4 regions of the Pelagimonas sp. KU-00592-HH genome follow, and region 1 is predicted to be linked to each of the others. Evidence: riboswitches for the same ligand, from Rfam matches in the RefSeq annotation. Region 1 holds a riboswitch; each other region holds the start of a gene.
What was found. A riboswitch is a leader RNA that binds a small molecule or an ion and turns the genes downstream of it on or off. The one in region 1 is predicted to bind cobalamin.

Region 1 (5,590 bases):
GGGATGGGCAGTTTTCGTTTCCTAGAACTCCACCCCGGCCTGCGCCTTGATGCCATCGCGGAAGGGGTGTTTCAGCAGGGTCATCTCGGTGACCAGGTCTGCCGCTTCGATCAGTTCGGGCTTGGCGTTGCGGCCGGTGAGCAGGACGTGGGTCATTTCGGGTTTTTCTTCCAGCAGGAAATCTACCACGTCGTCAATATTGAGATAGTCATTGCGCAGGGCGATGTTGATTTCATCCAGCATGACGAACCGGTTGGCGGGATCGCGGATCAGGTCTTTGGCCAGTTCCCAGCCCGCCTCGGCCTTGGCGATATCGCGCTCGCGGTCCTGGGTTTCCCAGGTAAACCCTTCGCCCGACACATAGAATTTCACCTCTTCGGGGAAATGTTCTTCGAGGAAGGCGCGCTCGCCAGTTGCCATCGCGCCCTTGATGAACTGGACCACGGCAACCGGCATCTCGTGGGCGATGCAGCGCATGATCATGCCGAACCCCGAGGATGATTTGCCCTTGCCGGGGCCGGTATGCACGATGATGAGCCCCTTTTCCTCGGTCTTGGTGGCCATCATCCGATCACGGGCAGCCTTGATTTTCTTCATCTTTTCCGTGTGACGGGTGTTCTGTTCGCTCATGTCCGGCCTCGTTCAACGCGCGTGTTCGGGCGCACGAAACCACAAGGGCCAGCCAATCACAAGCCGATCCGCGACATGCCACTAGCGACGTGCGCCACTGAAGACGGGGCGCGGCAGCGGGCCAAAGGCGTGACGCAGGACAAGCCAAGCGTAGAGCCCCCATCCCGCGCACCACATCAGCGCGGCCGCATCGAGAAGACCGCCCATGCGGAGGGGCACCGACGCCACGACCAGTGCAAAGGCCAGTCCGGTGCCACGACGGCCCTTGAGGCCATCATCGCTGCGACGGGCAAAGCTGCGCGCCGAAATGGCAAGGATCAAGCCGCCCATCGCGCCCATCATCAGGCCGTGCTGCGCCTCCACCGAGGTGAAGAACAGGTCGAAGAGAGCAGCCCCCCAGAGAAGGAGTCCTAGGGGGAGCCAAAGGAAGGACAGGACCAGCATGGCCAGAAGCAGATCGGTTCTGGCCGGAAACAGCGGCCAGCGGGCGACGAAGAGCGCAAGGCAGGCCCCGGCGGTGATCAGAGCGAGGGCGGCAGAGAGCTGGCTTTCAGAAAGGAACAGACCGGCGGCGGTGACGATCAATCCGAGGACGGCTATGCGAGGCCAGTCTGGCGGGACGACGACGGGGCACGCGGTCCATTTCGCGGAATGAACAAGAAAGGCGGGCACCATCCTGCCCCCTACGAACACCAGGAGAAACGCGAAGCCAAGAACGGGAGACACCGACCAGACCGGTGCGGGGCCGCCTGTGGACATGGCCGCAATCCAGGTAGCGGAGCCAATACCCGCCAGCAGGCAGAAGGCCACGAAGACAGGTTGGTGCCCCCTGCCCGCTGCACGCGCCTCCAACCACAGGAGGAGCGCAATGGACCAGAAGAATGCAGCCGCCGGAACCATGACAAGCCAGTAGGAGACCGCATCGCCTACGACCAGCCCGATGCGCACCGAGACCCAGAGGCAGGCCACCACGATCAAGGGCCGGCCATTCACCGGCGCGCGGCCTGTCCAGCTGCTGACGGCGGTCAGCAGGTATCCGGCCACGGCAGCGCCCGCAAAACCAAAGGTCATCTCATGCAAATGCCACATCACCGGCGCGGGCAGATTCGACCAGAGCGTGGGCAGCCATTGCCATATGGCAACCGCCAGCACCGCCCAGATCGCGACCAGCGCGAACATCGGGCGCGCCGCAGCGGCCCAGAAGCCGCTTTTGGGCCAATGGCGGTCGGATGTGGGCTCTGCACGGGTCAAGTATCCACTCTCCTGCTTGACAAACCCCTGTGCGCTCCTTCACTTGGGCGCGCTGGTGCCTGTCCTACGACAGGTGAAAAGGGAATGCGATACGGGTTCTTGCCGCAAGGCCCAAAGCGCAGCCGCCCCCGCGACCGTGATCGGAGAGGTTGCCCGTTGCCACTGGAGACAGTCCGGGAAGGCAGGATGACCAACAGGGAAAGCCCTGAAATCCGTAAGCCGGGAGACCTGCCAGCGGACGAGACTTGTAACCGGACGGGGTGTTTCTGGTGTCGGGCTGGCGCTGCCAGAGGATCCCGCACACTGCCCTGTCCCCGAATTGGGATGGACGCCATGACCGAAGCCCCCGCCCCGGTCGAGCTTCTGGTCTGCACCACATGCCGTGCAGGACAGCCGACCGATCAGGAAGGCCCTCGCCCGGGCGCGCTTTTGGAGAGCGCCTTACAGGGCAAGGACTGGCCCGAACACGTGACGGTAAAGGCCGTTGAATGCCTGTCCAACTGCGACCACGGCTGTTCCGTCGTGGTGCGCGGCGGCAGCGACCGCTGGACCTATGTCTACGGCAACTTCACAGGTGCCGATGATGTCGATCTCGTTCATGAAGGTATCACGAAATACGCGGCGACCACCGATGGCCTTGTGCCGTGGCGCGAACGCTCCACCCATTTCCGCAAAAACTGCATCGCGCGCATCCCGCCGCTTGTTCTTCCAGAGTGAGACCCGACCAACATGTCCAACCTCGAAAAACTTCCCGTCACCATCATCACCGGCTTTCTGGGATCGGGTAAGACGACCCTGATCCGCAACTTGATGCAGAACCCGCAGGGCAAGCGCCTTGCCGTGGTCGTGAACGAATTTGGCGACGTCGGCGTTGACGGAGAAATCCTGAAATCCTGCGCCATTCCGGATTGCCCGGAAGAGAACATTTTGGAGCTGGCCAACGGTTGTATCTGCTGCACCGTTGCCGATGATTTCATTCCCACCATCGAAGCCCTGATGGCACTCGAGCCGCGCCCCGAGCATATCGTGATCGAAACCTCGGGCCTTGCCCTGCCAAAGCCGCTTTTGAAGGCGTTTGACTGGCCGGATATCCGTTCGAAAATCACCGTTGATGGCGTGATTGCCCTGGCCGACGCCGAAGCGGTGGCTGATGGCCGCTTTGCGTCGAACGTGGCGGCGGTGGACGCCCAGCGCGAGGCCGATGATAGCCTTGACCACGAAACCCCGCTTTCGGAGGTCTTCGAGGATCAGGTCTCCTGTGCCGATATCGTGTTGCTGACCAAGCCTGATCTTGCAGGGCCGGAAGGCGTTGCCAAGGCAAAGGAAATCGTTCTGGCCGAGGCCCCGCGCGCCCTGCCGGTGGTGGAAGTGGCCGAAGGTGTGGTTGATCCGCGCGTCATTCTTGGCCTCGAGGCCGCAGCGGAAGACGATATGGACAGCCGTCCGAGCCACCACGATGGCCACCACGATCACGAACATGATGATTTCGAAAGCGTTGTCATCGACGTTCCCGAACAGACCGATCCGGCAGCCCTTGCGGCACGGATCGAGAAAATGGCCAAGGAACAGAACATCCTGCGCGTCAAAGGCTATGCTGCCGTCGAAGGCAAACCGATGCGCCTTCTGGTTCAGGCCGTAGGTGCGCGTGTTCGTCACCAGTTCGATCGTCCCTGGAAGCCGGAAGAAGGCCGTCGTGGCCGGATGGTCGTGATTGCGGAACATGATGACGTAAACGTGGAAGCCATCCGCGCCGCGCTGGTGGACTAACGTCAAATGCACGTCATTTTCCGCGAAAGCCATGGGCTCGACGAGACCGAAACACCAACCGATCTGGGGCAGTCGCCCGCAGATATGGTGGTGTTGTCTTTCTCGGATTCCGATCTCGGCGCTTTCGCGGCAGGGTGGCAACGTGGGAGGGACAGCCTGCCCACGCTTCGGCTTGCCAATATCTCGGCACTGAAACACCCGCTGTCTGTCGACACCTACGTGGAACAGACGCTCGAGGGCGCCAAGGCGATCCTGATCCGCCTGATTGGTGGAATTTCCTACTGGTCATACGGCATTCAGCAGATCGAAACCCTGTGCCGCCAGAAGGGCATCGCGCTGGCGGTTCTTCCGGCGGATGGCCGGCCTGACCCGCGGCTGGACGAAGTTTCGACCCTACCAACATCGACGCTGCACCGCCTGACCCATCTCTGTGATACGGGCGGCGCGATTGCGGCGCAGGCGGCTCTGGCGCAGCTTGCCCTGGCCGCCGGTCTCTATGCCAGCCCGGTGATCGGAAAAAAGGTTCTGCCCGACGTCGGGGCTTGGACGCCGGAAACGGGTGTCTGCGACGCGGAAGAGGTGCGTGACACCTCCAAGCCGCTGATCGCCCTGACGTTTTACCGCGCTTACCTGAGTGCGGCCGACACGGCCCCGATCGAGGCCATGTTCAAAGAATTCCGCGCGCGTGGGTTTGACGTGATCGGGCTTTTCGCCCCGTCGCTCAAGGCGCCTGTTGCGCGGCGCGAAATAGCAGATCATCTCGTCGCGCTCGAGCCGGTGGCCATCGTGAATGCTACCTCCTTCTCTGGCAAAGGCAAAGACGGGGTGTCGCCGCTGGATGTGACCGGTGCGCCGGTGTTTCAGGTCGCGCTGGCGACATCGAACCAGAAGGCATGGGCAGAGGCCGAGCGCGGGTTGTCGCCTGCGGACCTTGCCATGCACGTCGTCCTGCCCGAGGTGGACGGCAGATTGTTTGCCGGCGTGGCATCGTTCAAGGAACCGGGTGTTCGTGACGACGACCTGCAGTTCACGCGCCTTGCCCACCAGCCGAACGCGGATCGCATCCGCGCTATCGCCGACCGGGTGGTGGGGTGGATCAACCTGAGCAAAACCGAGAATGCTGCAAAGCGGACGGTTTTTGTCTTGTCGACATACCCCGGACGCGACTGGAACATGGCCCATGCTGTGGGTCTTGACCCGCTGGCCTCGGTCGAGGCGATGCTGGCTGACCTGCGGACGGCAGGCTATGACATTGCCGAAGGTGCGCCCCTGTCCGATGCCCTTGCGGATGAGAGCATTTCCTGGCCTGTAGAAGACTATCTGGCGGCCTTGAAATCGCTGCCGCAGGATTTGCAGGCGGACTTGCACGACACCTGGGGCAACGCGGCCAACGACACAGCCGTCAAGGACGGTGCCTTTCACTTTGCCGCCACCCGACGCGGATCGGCCCTGGTCGCGCTGCAGCCGGAACGCGGCATTCCCGAAGAGCGGGATGACGAGTATCACGACCTGTCCCGCACTCCGCGCCATGCCTATGTGGCGTTTTACCTGTGGCTGCGGCAGGTGCATCAGGCACATGGGCTGATCCATGTTGGGGCGCATGGCACCCTTGAGTGGTTGCCCGGAAAATCCGTTGCCCTTTCAGACGATTGCTGGCCCGAAGCGTTGATTGGCAACCTGCCGGTCATCTATCCCTTTATCGTGAACGACCCCGGTGAAGCGGCGCAGGCCAAGCGGCGCGTCGGCGCTTTGACCCTTGGCCACGTTCCACCGCCCTTGAAGGCCAGCGCGACGCCACAACGGTTTGCCCGGCTTGAAAACCTGCTGGACGAATTCTCGAACGCGGACGGGCTTGATCCGCGTCGCCGTGACCGGTTGCAGGAAAACATCCGCGACGAAGCCAACGCGTTGGGCCTGCAATCCGAGCTGGGCTTGGACGAGG
Region 2 (5,590 bases), on a different contig from region 1:
AGCCTCATCGATGTCGGCCACGATCAGTTTGGCACCCGCGTTGTGCAGCATGTCGCAGAGATGCGCGCCAACATGGCCAAGGCCCTGAACAGCAACGGTTTTGCCCGTGAGGTCCGCGTCGCCAAAGCAGTGGCGGGCCGTGGTCTGGATCGACTGGAAGATGCCGCGCGCGGTGATCGGAGAGGGATCGCCGCTGGCGAATTCTCCGTTGGGGAGGCCGGCGACGTATTGGGTGACCTCGGCGAGGGTGGCCATGTCTGCCGGGGTCATGCCCATGTCTTCGGCGGTCCAGTAGCGGCCTTCAAGCGTGTTAATAGCGCGGGCGAAGGCGTGCAGCAGGGCAGGGGTTTTCAGGAGTTTGGGATCGCCCATGATGACAGCCTTGCCGCCCCCGAGTGGCAGGCCGGCGGCGGCGTTCTTGTAGGTCATGCCGCGCGACAGGCGCAGTACGTCCTCGATGGCGTCCGCTTCGGTCTCGTAGGGGCGCATCCGAAGCCCACCGGCGGCCGGGCCGAGGGTGGTGGAATGCACGGCAATGAATCCGATCAGCCCGCTGGCAAAATCTTCGACGCGCAGCACGGTTTCGTGGCCTGGTGCGAATACCTGGGTGATGGACATCGGGGTGGTCATAAGGGGTGTCTCCTCCTGTTAAGTGACCTCCAAAATGACATGAAGAGGGGAGTGGTTTTCTCTAAATTCAGGTGTGTAGCTTGGAAATGTTAGAGGTTTCGTCTAATAATTGGGGGAGTGTTAGGGGAAATCGGCATGGATGCGATTGATCGTAGAATCATAAAGGCGCTTCAGCGGGACGGTCGGATGAAGATTGCCGACCTTGCCGAAAGTGTTGGCCTGTCGCCGACACCCTGTGCAAGGCGGTTGGAAAAGCTACAGGCAGACGGGGTGATCACCGGCTATGCCGCCAAGGTGGATGCGGCCAAGATCGGGCTGCCCGTGACGGTGTTCGTGTCGGTTGAGCTTGAACAGCAGGCACGCGGCGGCATCGACGCGTTCGAGCAGGCGATCAAGGATTTCGACGAGGTGATGGAGTGCCATCTGATGACCGGATCGCGCGACATCCTGTTGCGGATCGTGGTGGCCGATCTGGCGGCGTTTGACTGGTTTCTTGAGAACCGGTTGATGCAGGTTCCGGGCATTCGAAACCTGCGGTCCAACTTTGCCCTGCGCACGATGGTGCGGCGCGAGGTGATGCCGGGATTGGGCTAAAAACCGGTGTCGGTATTACGTCGGTATTCCGACGGTATCGCGGAGGTGCGAAATCCGGATGGGCCGCAAATGAGTCTTGCGCGGGAACCGGCGGGATTCTAGAGTCCTGCACCGGCGGGAATCCTGCCGACACTCACATATTTTCAGGTGCCCCTGAGCCGACAAGGTTGGTGAGGGGGAGAATCGGGAAGGCGGTGCAAGTCCGCCACGTGCCCAACGCTGTAACGGGGACCGATCGTGCAAAGCCCACTGGAGCATTCCGGGAAGGGGCACGGGCGGGACGAACCGAAGTCAGAAGACCGGCCTGAAAAGCGTACCAAACCGCGTGGACGGCGGGGCGGTGGTTTCCATCAAGGGGAATGATATGGAAACACAGGCCATGGCCGATGAGGCCCACGGTTTCGACCGGACCGAGCGCGAGGCGCTTTATAAAACCATCTTCACGCGGCGCGATGTACGCGGGCAGTTTCTGGATCGCGAGATTCCCGAAGACGTTCTGAGCCGCATCCTGCTGGCGTCGCATTACGCGCCGTCGGTTGGTTTCATGCAGCCGTGGAACTTTGTTCTCGTGCGGGGGCAGGAGGTGAAGGCCAAGGTGCATGGGTTGTTCCGCAAGGCGCATGACGAGGCGGCCGAGATGTTCGAGGGCGCGCGCAAGGACACCTATCGCAACCTCAAGCTCGAGGGGATCATGGAGTCTCCGGTCAATATCTGCGTGACCTGTGACAAGGATCGCGCGGGGCCGGTTGTTCTTGGCCGGACGCACCAGCCGGAGATGGACCTTTATAGCAGTGTCTGTGCGGTTCAGAACATGTGGCTTGCGGCGCGCTCGGAAGGGGTGGGTTTCGGGTGGGTCAGTATCCTGCGGCACGAGGAACTGGCCGAGGTACTTGGCCTGCCGGAGAACGTGACACCTGTGGCCTATATCTGCCTTGGCTATGTCTCGCATTTTCACGAGAAGCCGGAGTTGCAGAAGACCGGATGGCGCAAGCGGTTGCCGGTGGGCGAGTTGGTGAACTTTGACGGCTTTGGCGCCGGCGCGGATGACGACTATGCCCGCCGCCTGATCCGCCAGTTGGGCGAAGATCAGACACGGCTGGAAGACAGTGGCTATGACGGGCGGTTCGTGCCGGGGTAGGTCAGTGTTCGGGCTGGCCTTCTTTCTGGGCCATCATCGGCGTGCCGCAGCGCACGGTCTGCACGGTCCGGACCGGGAAGATCACGTCGTAAGCCCAGTTGTAGACATAGGCATAGACCAGGAAGAACGCTGAGAAGCCGAGGTCGAGGATGAAGGCTTCGACAAAGGTGATCTTGAGCCACCAGACGGTGAGGAACAGGCCGGGGATGAGAACGCCGATTTCGAACAGGCAGGCATGGGCGGCGCGCAGGAGCGGGCCGCGCGGGGCCATGTTGCGGTAGCGGCGGTCCCAGAGGTCGAACAGCAGGTTGAAGACAAAGTTCCACGCCATGGCATAGAGGCTGAACATGATCGACAGGCCGCCGATGGCCTGCATCGAATGGCCGGTGATCCAGGCACCGAAGACCGAGACCAGCGCAAGGGCAATGCCTTCGAACAGGAGGGTGTGACGGATGCGATCTTTGACGGTGCGCATGGATGTATCTTTCCGGAAAGGTATTTCATTCCATATAGAGATAATGTATCTTTCTGGCAAGATACATGATGGGGTGGCATGGCCGACAAGCTGACAATTTCCGAAATCCTTGGGCAGATCCGCGAGAACTGGCCCGAGATGGATACGCCGGAGACCGCCGTGATGCTGTCGGTGTTTCGTCTGAATGATCTGGTGATCGAGAGTTCAAGCCGGGTGCTGGCCGAGTTCGGCCTGTCGCAATCGGCCTTCGAGGCGCTGGTGACATTGCGCGCCCAGCCCGAGCCACGGCGGATGACGCCGACCGAGCTTTACCGCGCGGTTCTGGTCACGTCGGGCGGGATGACCAAGGTTCTCAAGCAGCTTGAGGCCGAAGGTTGCGTGCGGCGCGAGGACAACCCGGATGACCAACGCAGCCGTTTCGTGTGTCTGACACGGGCGGGCGAGGTAAGGGCGGAAGAGGCCATGCGCGCGGTGGCCGAGGATGACCGCCGGTTGCTGGGCACGTCTTTGTCCGAGCAGCAGATTGCGCAACTGGGCAAGGTGCTGTTGCGCACGGTTGGCAAGCTGGAAGAGGATTGAAAAACGCCCCCGGCACAGCGGGGGCGTTGATCTGTCAGCCTGCGGTGAGGCCGAGGTTGTCCAGGATTGCCCTGGTTTCGGCTTCCCAGCGGGCCTTGAGATCGGCGTTGGCTGTCTTGCGCAGGCCCATGGCCTTGAGGGTCTCCGCTTTCTCCGAGCTTGCCGAGCCAAAGGAGGCGGCGACGCGGGGCCACCAGTAATCGACAGAAGCCTGAAGCGCGGCCTTGTCGGCGGTTTCCAGGAGCTTGGTGACGCCCTCTTCGGCCAGTTCGGCGTGGCGGGCTTCGATCGGCGCGATGGCGCGGAAGGCCTCGGCGAGGGGCTGGTAGGACACCATCGAGAACTCGGCCATCTGCACGGCCACGGCGCGGCCCATCAGAAGGTTCATGACAACCGCATCGGCCCAGCCATCCAGCGGATAGTTGAACACGGCCAGGCGCATGTCCTGTTCGCTGCGCGAGGTGCCGATGTCGGCGTCGCGGTCGAGACGGGCCGTCCACGGGTGGTGGTTGGCATATTTGTCCTCGTTGGCGCCGAATTCGCCCATGATCTTGAGGACGCGGTCGGCGTTGTCGGTTTTTTCCAGAACGATCTTGGCAGCGGCGATGCGCTCCTTGATGCCGGGGCCCTGGTTGATGATGTCGGCAAAGCCTGCCGCACCGGCCAGTTCGCTGTCCACGAAGGTGGCCATCAGCTTCATCAGTTCGGCGCGGTAGCGCGAGGGCACGTTCGAGGGGTTGGTCAGCACGCCGCCCTGGGCGAGGTAGCTTTCGATGCTTATATCTTCGGCCATGATGGTTCCTCCCTTACTGGTCGAAGTCGACAACGACGTTGTCGGTGACGGGGTAGGCCTGGCACGAGAGGACATAGCCCTTCTCGACCTCGTAATCTTCGAGCGCGTGGTTGGCGACCATGTCGACCTCGCCCTCGATCACGCGGCAGCGGCAGGTCGAGCAAACGCCGGCCTTGCAGGCGTAGGGGGCGTCCATCTTGTTCTCGAGGGCTGCGTCGAGGATGGTGAGATCCTTGGGCATGTCGATGGTCTGGGTCGAGCCGTCCAGCGTGATCGACGCGCTGGCCTGGTTGGCACCCGATGCGGCGTCCTTGGACACGGCCTTGCGCTTGGCGCGGCCGGGTTGCGAGGAGGCAAAGAGTTCGAACTTGATCTGGCTGTCGTCGAGACCTGCGGTGCGCAGGGCGGCGGCGATTCCAAGCATCATCGGCTCGGGGCCACAGATGAAGGCGGTGTCGACGGACTGGATGTCGATCCAGCCAGTGTTGAACAGTTGGGCGCATTTCTCTTCGGTGACGAGGCCGGTGAAGAGGTCGATTTCCTGTGCGTCCGATTCAAGCACGTGGATGACGTTGAAGCGGCCCATGAAGGTGTTCTTCAGGTCTTCAAGCTCTTCACGGAACATGATCGTGTTCACGCCCTTGTTGGCGTAGACCAGCGTGAAGGTCGAGTTGGGCTCTTGGGCGAGCGTGGTCTTGAGGATCGACAGCACCGGGGTGATGCCCGACCCGCCGGCAAAGCCGAGGTAGTTCTTTTCGTTCGCTGCATCCAGCGCGGTGAAGAAGCCGCCCATCGGGGGCATGGCCTGAACCGTGTCGCCGACCTTGAGGTCTTCGTTGGCCCAGGTCGAGAAGGTGCCGCCGTCAACACGTTTGATGCCAACTTGCAGGATGCCTTCGTCCTTGCCGGCGCAGATCGAATAGGAGCGGCGCAGCTCTTCGCCGTCAAAGTCCTGGCGGAAGGTCAGGTACTGGCCCTGGGTGAAGTCGAATTCCTCGGCTGCACCGTTGACGGGTTTCAGGGTCACGACGACTGCGTCGCGGATGGTTTTGTGGATGTCGGTGACTTCCAGATCGTGGAAACGTGCCATGGGGCTCCTCCCTCAGATGCACTTGAAATATTCAAAAGGCTCAAGACAGTCCTGGCAGCGCCATTGTGCCTTGCACGGGGTCGAGCCGAACTGGCTCAGCTTTTCGAGATGGTTGCCACCACAGTGGGGGCAGCGTTGGGGGCCGCCCGCCGGTTGCGGCGGGGCGATCCCGTATTTTTCCAGAGCGGCGCGCGCCTTGTCGGACATCCAGTCGGTGGTCCATGCGGGGGCCAGCTGCTGTTTCAGCTCGATCTTGTCGAGGCCGCAATCCCGCAGCTTGGTTTCGATGTC
Region 3 (5,590 bases), on a different contig from region 1:
GCATTGGGCGATGACTAGATCGGGGCGGGCAACCTGATTTCCGGGGCCTCTTCTTGGGTAAGGAGCTCGACAGGCGCACCTTTGTCCAAGGCCTCATTGAAACGCCCCAAATAGCGCATGCCAGAATACACATCAGATTTTGCGTTGGTATTTCCGCCCGAAACTTCTTCATTGGTCAGCTTTTCGAGTCTCTCAGGACACCTTGAGGCCTGGTCGTCGAACCGAACGGGATTCAATCTGAATGCAACGCACCCACCCTGTCCCTCGTCGAGAATAACGAGGTCTGCTTCTGCGAGGTAAAGGTTGGACCCTCGCCACCAGCCTGTGTCTTCCAAAAGCTCTCGTGATATTTTCTCTCTTCGATGTTCAACAATCAGTGTCCGCTTCCAATCTCTCTGGAGGCTGAACATCCCACTGACAACCATCGACACTCGCACGTCGCCTTCAAGATTGGCGGACGCGTGATGCTCAGTATTGCAACCCATCAAGAGGAATGATGCAGAGAAGAATGCAAAGAAAACGCGCATGGGCACCTAAGTCCTGAACTTCAATAAAGTTGGCGTGGGCGAAATTTGAAGCCAACAGCCAATCCAATCCCCTAAAATACTTCTTTCAAAGCGTCTTCTCCGTTTGGCCTCAACCTCACTATTACGAAGGTAAAAGCTCGATAAACTGCAATTCTGTTTGTCTCAACGAGTGCAAGTATCTTTGTAGCGAGAAGGCCGCAGAACAAAATAGCGCCGTTTTTCGATGGAAACAGATCACTCGCCGTGACGCAGCAGACGTTGCTTCTGACGGCCCCAGTCACGCTTGGCTTCGCTCGCCCGCTTGTCGTGGTTCTTCTTACCCTTGGCGATGCCCAGCTTCATTTTAACAAGGCCCTTGTGGTTGAAGTACATCACCAGCGGCACAAGGGTCATGCCCTTGCGCTGGGTCGCGCTCCACAGGTTCGCCAACTCCTTCTTGCTCACCAATAGCTTGCGGCGGCGGCGCTCTTCATGGCTGAACATCGCCCGGTCATAGGGCGCGATATAGGAGTTCACCAGCCAAAGCTCCCCATCCTCGACCGCCGCATAGCTTTCGGCGACATTGGCGCTGTTCTCACGCAGGGATTTCACTTCCGATCCGCTCAGAACGATACCGCATTCGATATCTTCCTCGATGGCATAGTCGAACCGTGCCCGCCGGTTCTCGGCGATCACCTTATAGTTCGGATCGGTCTTTTGCTTGTTCTTGGCCATGATCGGCACTGATTACCCCGACGCGTACGGGGTGTCCATGACCTCAAGTCAGGACAAACGGATATTCACCTCGCGTGGGTTTTCTGCCAGTTTGCCCTACATTCTCGGGAAATAAGGAGATTCCCCTGTCCACCCTGTCGCCGTTTCATGAACGGGCCGAGCGCCTGATCCAATGCAAGAGCATCGAATCGCTCTGGGAATGTCACGTCGAAAACATGGCGGGTTTCGGGTTTGACAGGCTCCTCTACGTGGCGACCACCTTGTCACAACCCGGCAACTGGGGCGACCCTGCCGACCGGCTGGTTCTCACCAACTATCCCGCCCCGGTGATCGACACCTTCATCGGCCAAGGCCTGCACCGCACCACCGCCAAGATCCCGAGCCCGGCCGAAGGGCCCGGTGCCTACAGCTGGCGCAAGAGCCGCATCGCCAACGATGCCCCGCCAACCCGCGCCGAACGCGCCCATATGGCCCTGTGCAACAAGTGGAAGATCACGGCGGGATATACCATCTGGTTCAGCGACCTGCGTCAGCGCCGCAAGGGGGTCATGGGCCTCTGTGCCAAGGTCGGGCTGTCACAGGCCGACGTGGATCGCACCTGGCTGGAACACGGCCACGAAATCCACGCGCTTTGCAACATCCTGCACCTCAAGGCGCTGTCCTTGCCCAGCCCCGATCACCGCAATCTGCTGACATCCCGCCAGCGCGAGGTGCTGAACGGCATCGCCGACGGTCTTTCGACCCAGGACCTGGCCAGCAAGATGGGCCTCAGCAGAGCCACCGTCGAAAAGCACCTGCGCCTCGCCCGTCAGGCCCTCAATGCCGAAACCACGGCCAATGCCATCCACAAGGCCTCCGAACTCCATCAGCTCTTCCTGCTGCGCGAAGCGGTCTGACGCTGCGCCTGCACACTGCGCTTTACAAGTCCCCCGCTCCTCCCCTACACATGACGTGATGGTTCCCGGATCGACTCTCATATCGTGACGGGAAAAGGGAACACGGTGCGGCCCGCAAGGGCCAAGTCCGAGACTGCCCCCGCAACTGTAAGCGGCGAGCCATCCTGAGATACGCCACTGGCCACATGGCCGGGAAGGTTCAGGAGACGCGACGACCCGCAAGTCAGGAGACCTGCCATCATGAACCGTAACCTACTACCGGGCGGGGTGCCCCGGAGGGAGACAGAGCATGACAGCGCAGCGCGCAACACAATCTGGCCCTTTCCAGCCCCCGCACAAGCGCGGAGGGCGTCATGAACCGGCCATTTCCCCATAAAATCACCTTTTGCTCGATGTGTCCCCACACGGGCCAAACCTGCCGTCCCGGCTTTGAAATGGCGCGCAAACTGTGCCAGTCGATCAGCGCCAGCGGCGACCTGATCGCCGACGATTTCGAAATGTCGGGCCACGTCGAGATGGTCGGCTGCTCGCGCCCCTGCGTCGGCGTCTTTCACGCTACCAAGTCGGCCTGTCACATGTTCGGCGATGTCGAACAGGACGCCGATGTCGACGCGCTCCTGTGTGACGCCCGCACCGCGGCCCGCGGTCACGGCGACTGGCCGCAGGATGGCACAGGGCCGATCCCCGCCGCCGTCGTTGCCTTCGACACACAGGCCCGGGCGCTGTCATGACCCCGGCCCGGCTCGAGACACGAAATCTCGGCTGGGTGCCTGCCAACGGAACGACGCCTGTGCTGCGCGAGATCACGATCTCGGTCGCGGCCCGGTCGGTTGTTGGCATCACATCCGGCTGTGCCTTCGAACAGGCCGCGCTGATGCACCTTCTGGGCGGCATGATGCCCCCAAGTTGCGGTCAACTTCTCATCGACGGAGATCCCACCTCTACCATGCCGCCCCGGCGGCTGGCGCGAAAACTGGCCTTCGTCGCGATGGACGACTGGCACAACGATCCGCGCTGCGTCATCGACATCCTGCGCGACAGGCGTGCCCTGCACCGGCTTGGGTTTCACACCCCCAACCCGCGCGACGGCGAAGTCGTCTCAGGGGTCATGGATCGCCTGAACCTGCGCCGCCTTGCCTTCTCGACACTGGACGGCCTGTCCCCGGCAATCGCCTTGCGGGTGATGCTCGCCCGCGCGATGGTGCAGGAACCGGACCTGATCGTTCTGAGCGAGACACCATCCGGCCTCGACGATTTCGCCCTCTTTGCGCTGTTCGATCACCTGCGCCAGTCCGGCCAGACCGTGATCGCGGGTTTTGAAGATGGCGACCTCGCGCTTGGCCTCTGTGACAGGGTTCTGGATCTCGACCGGGGCCGCCTTACGTCGGCAGGGCCCCGCCGAGCGCACCGGCAAGGATAAGCACCAGCGCCACACCATGCACGATCAGGATCGCCTTGAGGGTCCGGGCAAAGGGCTGCTTGCGGGTCTTGTGCCGAAACAGGGTCTGCCCCAGCCGCGCCGCGGGGCTTCCGCCCAGCATGGCAATCAACAAAAGGGTCGGCTCCGGCACCCGCCACCAGCCGGCCCGCGCGCACAGCTTGTCCCAGCCAAAGGCGATGAAGCTCATCACGTTGATAAGCCCCAGCCACCACAGGAACAGAATCACTGCGTTGTCCGCCACCGGTTTTGTCCTTCGCGCCTTTTGTTACCTTCAGATGTAATCGCCGTGCGCCGCCGATACCATCCCGCTTTTGCCGATTTGCCGCACTGCAATACCGACGTAATACCGACACGATACCGCCGGAAAACCGAAGCCCCCGTTTTGCCCCCTCGAGCCAGTTAACCCTTGCCCCCCATTTCCGGCGTCAGCAGGTGCCGCAACAGGGCAACGGGGTGGCTGCGCAGGGTCAGGCGCATCGCCACATAGTCCTCCACCACCTGCTCTCCCTCGCTCATGTCCGGTAACATCGCCTGCGGCTCCTGAATGCCCTCGCCGTCCATATCCTGCGCAAAAAGCGGCAAGGGGTCGATCGACCGGATCGCCTTGGCCTCCCACAGGGCCTCGCGCCGGTTCAGCCCGAGATCAAGAAAGGCATCCGCCTCGGCCAGCCGCATCAGCACCGGTGGCGTGATCCCCGCCCGCCGCCAGACATCCTCGACCGAGAGGTATCCATTGCCCCGCGCCGCCGCGATCCAGACCGCGTCATCTTCGCGTAACCCCTTGATTTGTCTAAACCCAAGCCGCAGCGCCAGCCCGCCACGCCCGTCCGGCTCCATCACGTTGTCCCAATAGCTTTCGTTCACCGAAACCGGCCGCACCTCAACCCCGTGCTCGCGGGCATCCCGCACGATCTGGGCCGGGGCATAGAACCCCATCGGCTGGGAATTCAGCAGGGCACAGGCAAACAGCCCCGGATAGTGGCACTTGATCCACGCGCTGGCATAGACCAGCAGCGCAAAGGATGCCGCGTGGCTTTCCGGAAACCCGTATGACCCGAACCCCTCGATCTGGCTGAAGCAACGGGCGGCAAACTCCTCGTCATATCCGTTCTGCCGCATCCCCCGCATAAAACGATCATGAAATTCGCTCACGTTCCCATGTTTCTTGAACGTCGCCAGCGACCGCCGCAACCGATCCGCCTCCTCCGGCGTGAACCCCGCCCCGATCATCGCGATCTGCATCGCCTGTTCCTGAAACAGCGGAACCCCCAGTGTCTTGCCCAGAACCGCCCCCAGTTCATCCGAGGGAAACGACACCGGCTCCTCGCCATTTCGCCGCCGGATATAGGGGTGAACCATGTCCCCCTGGATCGGTCCCGGCCGGATAATCGCGACCTCGATCACCAGATCATAAAAGTTGCGCGGCCGCATCCGTGGCAGGAAATTCATCTGTGCGCGGCTCTCGACCTGAAACACCCCGATACTGTCCGCCCTGCACAGCATGTCATACACCTTGGGGTCTTCCTGCGGCAGCGTAGCAAGGCTAAACCTCTGTCCATAATGGGTTTTCATCAGATCAAAGGCCTTGCGGATACAGGTCAGCATGCCAAGGCTCAGAACATCCACCTTGAGAATGCCAAGGCTGTCGATGTCGTCCTTGTCCCAACAGATCACCGTGCGATCTTCCATCGTGGCATTCTCGATGGGCACCAACTCGTCCAGCCGCCCCTCGGTGATGATAAAGCCGCCCACGTGTTGCGACAGGTGGCGGGGAAAGCCGATGATCTCATGCACCAGCGCCATCGTCTGACGCAGGTGGCGGTCGCTCGGGTCCAACCCGATTTCGCGCATCCGTTCGTCCTGCACAGCGTCGACCGAAAAGAACCCCCAAAGCTGCGAAGACAGCGCCGTGATGGTGTCTTCGCTCAGCCCCATCGCCCGCCCCACCTCGCGAATCGCCCGTTTGCCCCGGTAATGGATCACCGTCGCACACAGCCCCGCCCGATGCCGGC
Region 4 (5,590 bases), on a different contig from region 1:
GAATGGTGATTGACGTGGCTGGCCCAGACCCAGCGGACGCGGTGGCCAAAGCGGTGCACCCAGTAGTAGCGCAGGTCATCGAGGACGAAGCAGATCAGCACCACCCACCAGCTTGTGCCGAGGTCGAGGGGGGTGATTTCCCAAAGGACCATGAAGAAGCCCCAGGCGATGAAGCCCAGAAGGATACCCGATGCCACGTTGCCCGCGCCCATGATGAGCGAGGTGATGGCATCGCGGGTCTCGTAGCGGCCGCCCTTGCCGGTGCTGCGAATCCAGATCAGTTCGAACAGGATGGCGGCGATGAAGAAGGGTACGGCGAGGCTGACGACATCGGGGTATGTGAGGGTATCTGTCATAGGCTGTTCATGGCCTCCTGCCATTTTGCGAGGTCTGCCGTGGTCAGGGTGATCTCTACCTGTGGCGCGCCGAAATCGGGAAGCTCTATGCGCAGGCCGGAGGGGGTGATGGTGGTCTCGTGATCCCGCAGCAGGCGCGAGACGGTATCGTCACCAAAGCACCAGGTGAGGCCCGCGCGGTTGCCGAGAAGAATCAGCGCCGCCTTGGCGTCGCTCGACATGAGGATGTCTTGCGGCGGGGTGTTGGGAAATTCCCGCGCCCAGGCCCTGCGGACGTCGTCTTCGGAGCGGAAGTGGCGCGGGGCGGTGAGGCCAAGCCGGTGCAGGAGCAACGCGATTCCCGCGATGCCCAGAACAACCAGTGGTCCCAATATCTCCAATGGCATGTGTCTCTCTCCCTTGCCCAAGTAAGTGGCAGGCATAGGGGGCTGTCAAAGGTGGCGTGGCGTCAACGCAGCGGCGTTTATCTGTCTGCCTTGCTGGCCCGGAACAGGATCAGGAAGACGAAGGCCGAGCCAAGCGAGGTTGTGACGATGCCGACGGGCAGTTCCTGTGGTGCAAGCAGGAGGCGGCTCAGGATATCGGAGGCGGTGAGCAGCATGGCACCGATCAGGGCGGCGGCCGGCACGAGGTGGCGGTGCAGCGGGCCGACGATGCCGCGCGCGATGTGGGGTACCATCAGGCCGACAAACCCGATGACCCCGGCGACCGAGACAAAGACGGCGGTGGCGAGGGCCGCGACAAAGAACATGCGAAAGCGCAGGCCCTGAACCGGGACGCCAAGGGTTGCCGCGGTCAGGTCTCCGGTCAGCAGCGCATCGAGCCAGCGGTTGCGGTAGAGGGCATAGGCGAGGATGAGCGCAAGGCCGGTGCAGACGAGGGGGAAGGATTCCCAGCGGGCAAGGCCGAGGCCGCCCAGCATCCAGAAGATCACCGAATGTGCGGCGCGGCTGTCGCCGGCGAAGATCAGGTAGTTGGTGATAGCCGAGAACAGGAAGGAGACCGCAAGCCCTGCGAGGATGAGCTTTTCGGGGGCGCTCATGCGCAGGCTGTGGACAAGGGCGAGAACGATGCCGGAGGCGATCAGGCCACCGCAGAAGGCGGCAAGCGGCAGGGTCCAGAGGCCAAGGATATCGCCGGTCACGGTGATGACAAAGACGGCTCCGGCGGCGGCACCGGAGGAGAGGCCGAAGAGGAATGGATCGGCGAGGTCATTGCGGGTCGTGGTTTGCAGGACAACGCCGACGATCCCGAGGCCCGCGCCGATGACGGCGGCAAACAGGGCGCGCGGCAGGCGCAGGTCAAAGACGATGCGGTGCAGGGGCGACATGTCGGCTTCGGTGAGGCCGGTGCCAAGCGCGATTGCGGCGATGGTCTCGGACAGGGGGATGGATGTCGTGCCATAGGCGGCCGACAGCAGGACGAGGGCGATCAGGATGACCGCCCCCGCGAAGGTTATGAGGCCGAAGCGGCCCATATCAGTTCAGGCCCGGGTGCAAGGCCTTGGCCATTTTCGAGATCGCGGCGATGTTTGCCGGCCCCGGGGTCAGTTCTTCGTAGCGCAGACCGATCCAGCGGGCGTTCTTGACGGCGTCGGTTTGCGACATCACCGGATGTTCCTGAAGGAACTTGAAGGTGTCTTCGGCGCCGTTGCCTGTCTGGTAGTCGAGCAGAACGAGGAATTCCGGATTGGCGGCGGCAACGGTTTCCCACGAAGTGCGGCCCCAGCTGGTGTCCATGCCGTGGGTGATGTTCTCGCCACCGGCGGCGGCGATCATCGCGTCGGGGATGGCGAATTTGCCGGCGGTGAAGGGGGCATCGGCCGGACCATCCAGCAGGAAGACGCGCGGTTTGGCGAGGTCGGCGGTTTTCGCTTCGATCGCGGCCAACTCGTCTTGCCAGCCGGTGACCAGCGCGGCGGCCTTGTCTTCGACCTGCATCACCTTGCCGAGGCGCAGGACGTCGTTGAACAGGAGGTCCATGCTGGCCTGGGGGCGGTTCTTGTCGAGGTGGACGCAGCTTTCGGTCAGGATCATGGTCTTGATGCCGAAGGGGGCGAGGGTGTCGGGGGTGACGTCGCCGCCGGGTTTCATGCCGTAGTACCAGCCCGCGAAGAACAGGTCGGGTTGGGCGGCCAGGAGGTTTTCGACGGTGGGATACTTCGGCGCGAGTTCCGGAATGTCACCGCGCAGGGTGTCGAATTCCGGGCTGGTCTTGTACCAGCCGGTGATGCCGGTGAGGCCGACGATCTTGTCCTGAAGATCAAGCGCGAAGGCCATGTCGGTCATGTTCATGTCATGCACGACAAGGCGTTCCGGTGCCGTCTCGAAAGTCAGCGGTTCGCCGCAGTTGTCGACGGTGACACTGCCGGCGGTCGCGCTGGTGGCCAGTGCGGCGATCATTGCGGCGGGCCAGAGTTTGTGGATCATGGGGATTTCCTTTTAGGTTTTGGTGTTCGTTTTGCGGATGTCGAGGGCCGGAATGGTGCGGCCTTGATGCGGGAGTTGCAGGTAATCGACGCCGAAGGTTGCGAGGACGTTTTCCGGTGTCAGCACGTCCCCTGTGGGGCCGAAGGCGGCGAGGCGGGTCGACTTCATCAACGCGACATGGGTGGCGAACTCGGGGATCAGCACGAGGTCGTGCAGGATCATCACCACGGTGATGCCGAGATCGGCCACGAGGGACAGCATCCGGCCCTTGGCATCGGGGTCGAGGTGGTTGGTGGGTTCATCCAGAAACAGCAGCGACGGGTTCTGGGCCAGCGCGCGGGCGATATGTGCGCGTTGCCGTTCGCCGCCCGACAGCCGCCCCATTTTCTGCGAGGCGAGGCCCCTGAGGCGGGTCAGGTCGAGAATGCGGTCAAGATCCTGGGCGTTGTCGTCCTGCGAGGCATCCGCGCGGATCGGGATCTGGCCCAGTGCCACGTAGTCGCGCAAGGCGAGGCGGCCGTCGGGGGCTTCTTGCTGGCTGACCACGGCGATGGTGCGGGCGCGTTCCATTGCCGATAGCTGTTTCAGGTTCTGCCCCTTGATCCAGATGTCGCCGTCGGAGGCGGGCTCGAGACCGCAGAGGAGTTTGAGCAGCGTGGTTTTGCCGGCACCGTTGGGGCCGGCGATGGCAAGGATCGCCCCTTCGTCGACGTCAAAAGAGACGTCGTGCAGCAGGGTGTTGCCGTTCGGGGTGCGGAAGCTGACGTTCTGGACAGAGAGAAAGGCCGTGTCTGTCATGAGGTGCCCCCCGACGGAAGGGCGGGCATGCGTGACAGGGTTTTCCTGAACAGGGCGCGTGGCCGGTTGGTGGCATTGGTCCAGCCGTCCGGCGTGTCGCGGTATTGGCGCGCGAACGCTGCCAAAGCGTCGAAATCTTCGCGGGTTTCAATCTCGCCGAACAGGTATTGCGCCTTGTCGGGGGCTTGAAACCCGACGGTCTGGCCGTGGTCACAGCCTGCCATGAAGGAGACCAGCCGAATGGCAAACCCGTCGGGCAGGGTGCCGGACAGACGGTCGGACAGTGCTTGTGCGTGGGCCTGGCTTTTGCAGGTGTCGCAGATCAGAAGAAAGTGGTCAGGATGATCGCTCATGTCCCGCTCCGCCTGTCGCCATGCGGGGAGGGAAGGTGCCAGTCATGTCAAAACGCAAGGAACGCGTCATCTTAGCCTCCTTCCAGGACACCCCGTCCCGGGTTGGTTGAACAGATGATGGCAGGTCTCCTGACTTGCGGGTCATGGCGCGGCCACCCTTCCCAGCCTGTCGGCCAGTGGATCGTGGCGTTGCTCACCGCTTACAGTTGCGGGGGCAGTTGCGGATTTGGCCGTGGTTGGCCGCACCGCATTCCCTTTTCATCCCCTTGGCGTACCTTGGGGAACCATCGTCGCAAACTGGTGCCTGAGAATGCGGATTGCGTCAATGAGAATTGTCGCAGGGCTTGCACGTTCGTTTGTGGCGCGCGCGGTGGACGACAGGGGGGGATGCTCTAAATTTTGGGAAGAGAGGGCGTGATTTGGCCCTGCCATCGGGAGAAATTTCCAAATGACACTTTTCAAGAACACGGTTTTCGCTGGTGCGGCCCTTGGTGTGGGGCTGACTGTTGGCATGGCGCGGGCCGAGACGCTGGATGCGCGGCAATCGGATCCGCAGGTGATGGGGTGGATGCAGGGGTTTCCACCGCCTGCGGACAAGATGATCACGCAGCCTGATTCGAACTATTTCAGTTTTCCCAAGCTGCGCTGGTCGGTGTGCCATCTGCGCGAGTTCCTTCCCACGGAAGAGATCAGCCGCGGGATCGGGGCGCCGGTGTCGCTTGATTACCCGTCGCCTGCAGCTTTTGCCGAGATGCGGGCCGAGATCGACGCGCTGAACTTTGTGCCGATGAACAGTGATGCCGAGATGACCTGGGACGAGTCGCTGTATGCCAATTACACCGACGGGATGCTGATCCTGCACAAGGGGCAGGTGGTCTACGAGCGGTATTTCGGCTGTCTGGAGGAAGACGGCAAACACGCGATCATGTCGATGACCAAGTCTATCACGGGCCTTCTGGGGGAAATTCTCGTGGCCGAGGGGGTTCTGGACGAGACCCTGCTGGTGCGTGATGTCATTCCCGAGATCGAAGGGAGCGCCTTTGCCAGCGCCACGGTGCGCGAGGTGATGGATATGACGACGGGGGTGAAAAACTCGGAGGATTATTCGGACCCGGAGGCCGATATCTGGCTTTATTCCCGCGCGGCCAGCCCGCTGCCGAAACCCGAAGGCTACGAGGGGCCGGACGGGTATTGGGAATACCTGCAACAGGTGCAGCCCGAGGGGGCGCATGGGGATGCGTTTAATTACAAGACGATCAATTCGGATATGCTTGGCTGGATCATCAGCCGCGTCACGGGGCAGTCGGTGACCGAGCTTGCATCCGAGCGTCTGTGGCGGCGCATGGGGGCCGAGCAGGACGCTTATCAGACGGTGGATGGCAAGGGGGTGCCCTTTGCGGGTGGCGGTGTGACGGCGGGGCTGCGGGATCTGGGCCGGTTGGGGATGCTGATGCTGAACCAGGGCGAGATCAATGGCACGCGGCTGTTCCCTGCCGAGGTGGTGCGCAGGATTGCTGCCGGGGGTGATCCGGGCAAGTTCGCGGGCTTTCCGACCCTTGAGGGCGGCAGTTACACAAGCCAGTGGTGGGTGTTCCACAACCCGCATGGGGCCTTTGCGGCGCGGGGGGTGCATGGCCAGACGATCTATGTCGAT

Region 2: linked by a shared signal. The riboswitch ahead of bluB (5,6-dimethylbenzimidazole synthase) and the one ahead of ABWV42_RS12460 (DUF1636 family protein) in region 1 are both predicted to bind cobalamin.
Region 3: linked by a shared signal. The riboswitch ahead of ABWV42_RS10405 (hypothetical protein) and the one ahead of ABWV42_RS12460 (DUF1636 family protein) in region 1 are both predicted to bind cobalamin.
Region 4: linked by a shared signal. The riboswitch ahead of ABWV42_RS09845 (DUF1636 family protein) and the one ahead of ABWV42_RS12460 (DUF1636 family protein) in region 1 are both predicted to bind cobalamin.

Annotation. Positions count from the first base shown of each region.
Region 1 is NZ_BAABWM010000003.1:11,684-17,273, reverse strand. It holds gene cobO (cob(I)yrinic acid a,c-diamide adenosyltransferase) at 22-630, opposite strand; gene ABWV42_RS12465 (NnrS family protein) at 712-1,881, opposite strand; cobalamin riboswitch at 1,918-2,131, shown strand; gene ABWV42_RS12460 (DUF1636 family protein) at 2,215-2,598, shown strand; gene cobW (cobalamin biosynthesis protein CobW) at 2,611-3,648, shown strand; gene cobN (cobaltochelatase subunit CobN) at 3,655-5,590, shown strand, end outside.
Region 2 is NZ_BAABWM010000001.1:1,365,693-1,371,282, reverse strand. It holds gene ABWV42_RS06700 (Glu/Leu/Phe/Val family dehydrogenase) at 1-618, opposite strand, end outside; gene ABWV42_RS06695 (Lrp/AsnC family transcriptional regulator) at 766-1,224, shown strand; cobalamin riboswitch at 1,353-1,546, shown strand; gene bluB (5,6-dimethylbenzimidazole synthase) at 1,589-2,362, shown strand; gene ABWV42_RS06685 (PACE efflux transporter) at 2,364-2,837, opposite strand; gene ABWV42_RS06680 (MarR family winged helix-turn-helix transcriptional regulator) at 2,916-3,416, shown strand; gene ABWV42_RS06675 (Phenylacetic acid catabolic protein) at 3,451-4,209, opposite strand; gene ABWV42_RS06670 (2Fe-2S iron-sulfur cluster-binding protein) at 4,223-5,299, opposite strand; gene paaD (1,2-phenylacetyl-CoA epoxidase subunit PaaD) at 5,312-5,590, opposite strand, start outside.
Region 3 is NZ_BAABWM010000002.1:668,781-674,370, forward strand. It holds gene ABWV42_RS10390 (hypothetical protein) at 15-527, opposite strand; gene smpB (SsrA-binding protein SmpB) at 762-1,241, opposite strand; gene ABWV42_RS10400 (helix-turn-helix transcriptional regulator) at 1,316-2,137, shown strand; cobalamin riboswitch at 2,180-2,391, shown strand; gene ABWV42_RS10405 (hypothetical protein) at 2,572-2,868, shown strand; gene ABWV42_RS10410 (ATP-binding cassette domain-containing protein) at 2,865-3,557, shown strand; gene ABWV42_RS10415 (DUF1294 domain-containing protein) at 3,517-3,819, opposite strand; gene ABWV42_RS10420 (error-prone DNA polymerase) at 3,978-5,590, opposite strand, start outside.
Region 4 is NZ_BAABWM010000002.1:566,339-571,928, reverse strand. It holds gene ABWV42_RS09870 (sterol desaturase family protein) at 1-356, opposite strand, end outside; gene ABWV42_RS09865 (hypothetical protein) at 353-742, opposite strand; gene ABWV42_RS09860 (FecCD family ABC transporter permease) at 820-1,833, opposite strand; gene ABWV42_RS09855 (ABC transporter substrate-binding protein) at 1,835-2,785, opposite strand; gene ABWV42_RS09850 (ABC transporter ATP-binding protein) at 2,798-3,583, opposite strand; gene ABWV42_RS09845 (DUF1636 family protein) at 3,580-3,936, opposite strand; cobalamin riboswitch at 4,039-4,240, opposite strand; gene ABWV42_RS09840 (serine hydrolase domain-containing protein) at 4,385-5,590, shown strand, end outside.